2 regions of the Vreelandella janggokensis genome follow, and region 1 is predicted to be linked to the other one. Evidence: predicted binding sites of a transcription regulator. Region 1 holds the regulator's gene; the other holds the start of a gene.
What was found. The regulator sigma-54, encoded in region 1, starts transcription at its own class of promoters, with help from an activator protein. The targets are predictions, from matches to a motif close to TGGCACNNNNNTTGCTNT.
Positions count from the first base shown of each region.

Region 2: a site for sigma-54 is predicted at 1,465-1,482, ahead of QC816_RS09215 (NCS1 family nucleobase:cation symporter-1). Genes of this name have one in related genera too.

Region 1 is NZ_JARWAJ010000001.1:949,103-952,518, reverse strand. Features, by position in the region: gene lptA (lipopolysaccharide transport periplasmic protein LptA) at 1-41, shown strand, start outside; gene lptB (LPS export ABC transporter ATP-binding protein) at 52-801, shown strand; gene QC816_RS04290 (RNA polymerase factor sigma-54) at 906-2,327, shown strand; gene hpf (ribosome hibernation-promoting factor, HPF/YfiA family) at 2,414-2,722, shown strand; gene QC816_RS04280 (PTS sugar transporter subunit IIA) at 2,727-3,200, shown strand; gene rapZ (RNase adapter RapZ) at 3,277-3,416, shown strand, end outside.
Region 2 is NZ_JARWAJ010000002.1:536,162-539,577, forward strand. Features, by position in the region: gene hydA (dihydropyrimidinase) at 1-102, opposite strand, end outside; gene QC816_RS09210 (nitrilase-related carbon-nitrogen hydrolase) at 134-1,000, opposite strand; gene QC816_RS09215 (NCS1 family nucleobase:cation symporter-1) at 1,538-3,058, shown strand; gene QC816_RS09220 (LysR family transcriptional regulator) at 3,103-3,416, opposite strand, start outside.

The sequences.
Region 1 (3,416 bases):
AGTCGCAGCGCATCCGCATGACGCTGCAACCCGAGGGATAAGGAGAGCCTGATGGCAGTTGCCGACAACAGCGCAACACAAACGCTATACGCCCGCCATTTGGCGAAAAGCTACAAGCGCCGACGCGTCGTAAAAGACATCAACCTGGATATCTCACAAGGCAGCATCGTCGGTTTGCTCGGCCCCAACGGCGCCGGTAAAACCACTTCATTCTACATGATTGTCGGCCTGGTCAAGGCAGATGCAGGCAGCGTCGGGATTGATAGCCTGGACCTTTCCCGAGCACCCATGCACGAGCGTGCCAAGGCAGGCATTGGCTATTTGCCCCAGGAGGCGTCGATCTTTCGCAAACTCTCCGTCGCCGACAACATCATGGCCATTTTACAAACCCGTCACGACCTGGATCGAGCCGGACGCGAAGCACGCCTGGAAACACTCCTGGAAGAGTTCCATATTACCCACATCCGCGACAATATGGGCATGAGCCTTTCCGGAGGCGAACGGCGCCGCGTCGAGATCGCCCGGTCCCTCGCGACAGAGCCTGCGTTCATCCTGCTTGATGAGCCTTTTGCAGGTGTAGACCCCATCTCCGTGGGCGATATCAAGTCGATCATCCGCGCCTTGAAGGAGCGAGGTATTGGCGTATTGATTACCGATCATAACGTGCGTGAAACGCTGGATATTTGCGATGTGGCGTATATCGTCGGCGACGGGCATATTATCGCCAGCGGTTCGCCGGCCGCCATTCTTGACAATCAGGAGGTGCGTGACGTTTACCTAGGTGCTGATTTCCGTCTCTAAAGCCATCAATGGCATATTTATTGCCGATGGCATACTTATTGCACTTGCACCCAAACACAACTCGCACTAGGGTGGATGCTTTCCGATAAACGAGTGGTTCTCAGATGGTCATGAAAGCTTCTCTTCAACTGCGGATCGGCACTCAGCTCACCATGACACCCCAGCTGCAGCAGGCAATTGCCCTGCTACAGCTATCAACGCTCGATTTACGCCAAGAAATCCAGCAAGCGCTTGACGCCAACCCCATGCTCGAGCAGGAAGATGAGTTCAGCGAAAGCGAGCAAGCTGACAGCGAGCCGGAAGCAAGCGAGTGGGCAGATAGCATTCCCAAGGAGCTATCCGTCGATAGCGACTGGTCAGATACCTATCAGGATACGATGGGCAGTGGCAGCACAAGTAGCGAGGGGCCTGACTTCGAGCGCCAGGCCACCGGGCAAACGCTGCATGGCCACCTCCTCTGGCAACTCGCCATGACCGATTTGAGCCAACGTGAACAGTTGGTGGCCGAGAGCCTGATTGACGCACTGGATGCTAACGGCTATCTCACCCAGCCCCTTGCCGATATCCGCGAAGGACTGCGAGACCAGGGCGTGGAAGGCCTCAGCCAGCGCGAGGTTGAAACCATTCTACTGCGACTGCAACAGTTCGAGCCCACCGGCATCTTCGCCCGCGATCTTCGCGAATGCCTGATGCTTCAGCTCGCCGCACTACCCGGTGACACACCGCTGCTGATTCCTGCGCGGCGTCTGGTTCGCCAGTTCCTTGAAGCGCTGGGTAAAAATGATCAGCGCCTCCTCAAGCGAAGACTCGGCCTGGACGATGTGCAACTCGATGACGTCATCCAACTGATCAGAAGCCTGGACCCGCGCCCCGGCAGCGTTTACAGCGCCACTGACGATAGCTACGTGATTCCCGACCTGGTGGTTCGCCACGATAACGAAGGCTGGCACCTCGAACTCAACCCAGAGGCCTTACCCAAGCTCAGGATTCAACCCGACTACGCTAGCCTGATCAAGCGCGCCGACAAGAGTCATGATAACCAGTTCCTCAAGGATCACTTGCAGGAAGCCCGCTGGCTGATCAAAAGCCTCTCCAGCCGCAACGACACCCTGTTACGCGTCGGCCGCGAAATCATCACTCGCCAGATCGGCTTTCTCGAACACGGCGAAGAGGCCATGAAACCGCTTATACTGGCCGATATTGCCGATGCGGTAGAGATGCATGAGTCGACCATCTCTCGCGTCACCACCCAGAAGTTCATCCATACACCGCGGGGAATTTTCGAGCTTAAATACTTCTTTTCCAGCCAGATCAGTGGCCAGGACGGCGACAGCCACTCCAGCACGGCCATACGCGCTCGACTCAAAAAACTGATTCAGGAAGAACCCCCCGGCAAACCTTTGTCAGATAGCCGTCTGGTCACCCTGCTGGAGGAAGCCGGCATCCACGTAGCACGTCGCACGGTTGCCAAATACCGCGAAGGCATGGGCATCCCTTCGTCCAGCGAACGGCGTCGCTTACGTTAAGCAAACGGAAACTCAACACAAGGGCTTTGCTTAACGCCAAAAAGGGTTACAATCGAAGGACAGTCCGACGGATAAGGAGTACGTCAATGCAAGTCAATATCACCGGTCATCATGTAGATCTGACTGACGCCTTGCGTGACTATGTCAACGAAAAGCTGGAACGCGTTGAGCGCCATTACGACAACATCACCACCGTGCAGGTAACGCTCTCGGTCGAAAAAGAGCGTCAACAGGCCGCCTGCACACTCCACGCGGCAGGAGCTGACTTGCATGCCGAGGCCCTCGATAATGACATGTACGCCGCCATCGACGCCCTGGCGGACAAGATTGATCGACAGCTCGTTAAGCATAAGGAAAAAGCACAAGCCCGCGCCCAGGGCGCAGGTGTGCGTTAATTCAATGACGTTGGCCACAATCCTCCCCCCGGAACGCGTTCTCTACGATGTGCCCGGGGGCAGCAAAAAACGGGTGCTGGAGTTTTTCAGCACCTTTATCGCACAAAACATTCCCAGCCTCGACAGCCAGGAAGTGTTCAGCCGTTTGATTGGTCGTGAACGCCTCGGCAGTACGGGGATTGGCAACGGCGTGGCGATTCCCCATGCTCGAAGCCCACACTGTGATTCACCTATCGCCGGCTTTCTCAAACTCAATGAAGCGGTCGACTTTGACGCCATTGATGGCGACCCGGTTGACCTGGTGTTTGTTCTTCTCGTGCCTGAAGAAGCCGACGACACCCATCTCGCACTGCTGGGACAAGTTGCTTCCATCATGAATGATGCCGACACGCGCCAGCAGCTCCGTAAGTCGGGTAGTCAACGTGAATTGCTGGACCTCATCTCCGCCAAGATACGCGACCAGGCGGCCAGCCTTTAATAGGTCGGCACGTAATGAACCGTCCTGACCAAGGGGCGTTTATCCAAGTCGCTTGACCGCAAGCAAGAGAGCCTTCATGCAACTCGTCATTATTAGTGGCCGATCGGGGTCAGGCAAATCGATAGCCTTACAGGCGCTGGAAGATCTGGGTTATTACGCCATTGATAACCTGCCCGCCATGCTATTGGACTCGCTGGTGGATGAGTTGCGTGATCA
Region 2 (3,416 bases), on a different contig from region 1:
ATCAGTGCCGATAGCGTGAATCTTACCGTCAACGCAGAGCACGTCGGCGCGGTAGGTATCGGTATTGGTGACGACAGTGCCGCCCTTGATCAATAGGCTCATTGCTTGCTCCTTTGCTTGTCAGGTGGCCGGGCTATTCGCCGTCGGTCAGGCGGGTGTAGGTTTCCGGGCGGCGGTCGCGGAAGAACTGCCAGTTGTTGCGTACCTCGCGAACCATGTCCAAATCGATTTCGTGCACCAGCAGTTCGTCTTCTGTTTCGCTGGCCTGGGCCTCGATCTTGCCGCGCGGGTTAACGATATAGCTGGAGCCATAGAAATTGCCGATATTCCAGGGTGCTTCGGTACCAACGCGGTTGATGGCGGCAATAAAGCAGCCGTTGGCCGCGGCCGAGGCGGGTTGCTCAAGCTCCCAAAGGTACTGCGAAAGCCCGGCGACAGTAGCGGAAGGGTTGAAGATCACCTCGGCGCCGTTGAGGGCGAGCGCCCGCCAGCCCTCGGGGAAGTGGCGGTCATAGCAGATATACACACCAATCTTGCCAAAGGCGGTATCGAAGACCGGCCAGTTGGATTTGCCCGGCTTGAAGAAAAACTTCTCCCAAAAGCCTGCGATCTGGGGGATATGCGTTTTGTGGTACTTGCCCAGATAGCTGCCGTCGGCATCGAACACCGCGGCGGTGTTGTAGTAAACGCCGGTCTCGGTTTCTTCGTACACCGGGACGATGATCACCATGCGGTGCTTGGCGGCGAGTTTCTGCATCATCTGGCAGGTGGGGCCTTCCGGCACCTGCTCGGCGGCGGCATACCATTTGCCGTCCTGACTGGGGCAAAAATAGGGCTGGTTGAACACTTCCTGAAAGCAGAGCACCTGCACGCCCTGTTCTGCCGCTTTCTCGATCATCGGCAGATGGGCTTCGTTCATGGCGTCGCGGATGGCCGCGGGTTCCAGGTCGGTGCTGGTTTTCAGGCCCATTTGAATCAGGCCGATTTTCATCTTCTGCATTAGCGTCTCTCCCGTTATTAGTGTTAGCTCACGGCATCAGGATTAATTAATGATCTGACGGTGGGTAGTGGAGTCTAAAGCTGACTGTAAGGGCAGCTTTTAAGAAAGTATCGTCAGGATGTGATTTTTAGCAAGTTAGTTGAATATTTTTTTAATGGCCTTTTTAACTCGTTGAGTTAATTTGCTATTTTTCTTTTTGATTTGCGTTTTCCCTAATATGGTGAGTCATTGCACTGCTTTGATGTTTTTTTATATGTCTTTTAAATCATGTGTTTAGTTATTATTTTGGGTCTTTAGGCATAATTTTAATGTTGAAAATTGGTGCAAATATTTTTTTTGATCTAGCCTTTTTGAATCCGTCGGGTATGTAGTGTCCTAAAGGGCAGCAAGATGAAGACAATAATAAAATTCTTGTCCCGGAAGACAGTTTTCCATCAATAAGTTAAGTGATAGTGCCGGGCGGTCGGCATGCTTATTGCTTGGGAGCCTCAGACCGTGAGGGTTTTCCGGGAAGCAGATGACACTGAGGAGAGACCAATGACGAAAACAACCTCTCAGATGGTAGACCGAGAAGGGCTGATTGAATTGGATGTGGGGGACGATGTTCGCGATAGCTCGCGCTTCAACAAGGACATCGCGCCTACCCAGGCGAGTGAACGAACCTGGACTAAGTGGAATATCGCCGCGCTTTGGGTGGGGATGGCGATTTGTGTACCCACCTACACACTTGGGGGTGTGTTGACCGCCTACTTTGGCTTGAGTGTGGGGGAGGCGTTGTTCGCGATATTACTGGCCAACGTGATTGTCTTGATTCCACTCACGCTCAACGCTTTTCCGGGTACTAAATTCGGGATTCCTTTTCCCGTTGTGCTTCGCTCTTCGTTCGGGATTTTTGGATCCAACGTGCCGTGTCTGGTGCGCGCCCTGGTCGGGTGTGGGTGGTTTGGTATTCAAACCATGTTCGGCGGGCTGGCCATTCACTTGCTGCTCTCGGAACTGATACCCGCGTGGGCGGCACTGGGCGGCGTTGGTGAAGTCATCGGCTTTTTCGTGTTTGGCGCCATGAATCTTTATGTGGTCATTCGCGGTGCGGAGTCGATCAAGTGGCTGGAAACCCTGGCCGCACCGTTGCTATTGGCGGTGGGTATTGGCTTGATGGTGTGGGCGTGGCCGCACACCTCGATGACCGAGCTGCTGGCTCAGCCGCCATCGCGTCCAGAAGGGGCGTCAGTGTATGGCTACTTCTTTGCCGGGTTAACCGCCATGGTAGGCTTTTGGGCGACCCTGTCGCTGAATATTCCCGATTTCAGTCGTTTTGCCAAAAGTCAGAAAGATCAGATTGTCGGGCAGGTGATTGGCCTGCCGTTGACAATGTTTTTCTTTGCCTCACTGGGTGTGGTGATGACCGCTGCCTCAGAGACGCTTGTCGGTCAAACCGTGGCCGACCCGGTGCGGCTGATCGGCTATATTGATAGCCCGTTCTGGGTAGTGCTGGCGATGCTGCTGATCATCATCGCCACGATTTCTACCAACACGGCCTCGAATATTGTCTCGCCGACCAATGATTTTCAGAATATTGCGCCTAAAATGATCAATCAGACCCGTGGTGTACTGATGACCGGTGCGGTGGGTGTGTTGCTGATGGGCTATGACCTGCTCCAAAAAGCGGGCATCATCCCGCCAGGGGTATCGCTGGAACAGATGTACTCCAACTGGCTACTGGGGTATTCCAGCCTGCTTGGCCCGATCGCGGGGATCATGGCGGTGGATTACTTTTTGATTAAAAAACAGCGCCTGGATGTGCCCAGTCTGTATATGGACAGCCATGTTTATCCCGCGGTGAACATTGCCGGTTTTATCGCCTTTGGCGTGCCCGTTGCGCTAACGCTAATCTCGCTGACCACCGGTACGATGTACTGGTTCTACGACTACGGCTGGTTTACCGGCTCGGCGCTTGGCGCGATCGTTTACTATGTCGCAAGTCAGGTGCTTTCCTCCGCACCGTCGGTGGGTCCGGCGCCGGTGGCTGACAAGGAGCCGGCCGAGCAACTACCTTAGTTCGCGCGACGTGCGCTTCTCCAACATATCTCACCAACACCCGTCTAAATGCCGGGTGTTGGTGTTTGTGGCGTATTGATGAAGTGTAAAAAGGCGTCAACCACACGATTGGGGCGGCGATCGCGACGTGCAATAAGCACAAAGGGAATAAGGTAGTGCTGACTTGTGGTATTCAGGGCGCGCATTTTGCCCGCCGAGACCCACTGGTCGGCGACGTGTTCGGGAAGAAATCCCATAAAACGCCCGGTGAGAATCAAAAACGCCGCGCCCTCACGGTCTGACGCCGAGGCGCGCAGGTTGAGGTCATCGTGGGCCTGGCGTGCCTCAGCAGGTAGCGGATAGCGTGGTGATATGGCGG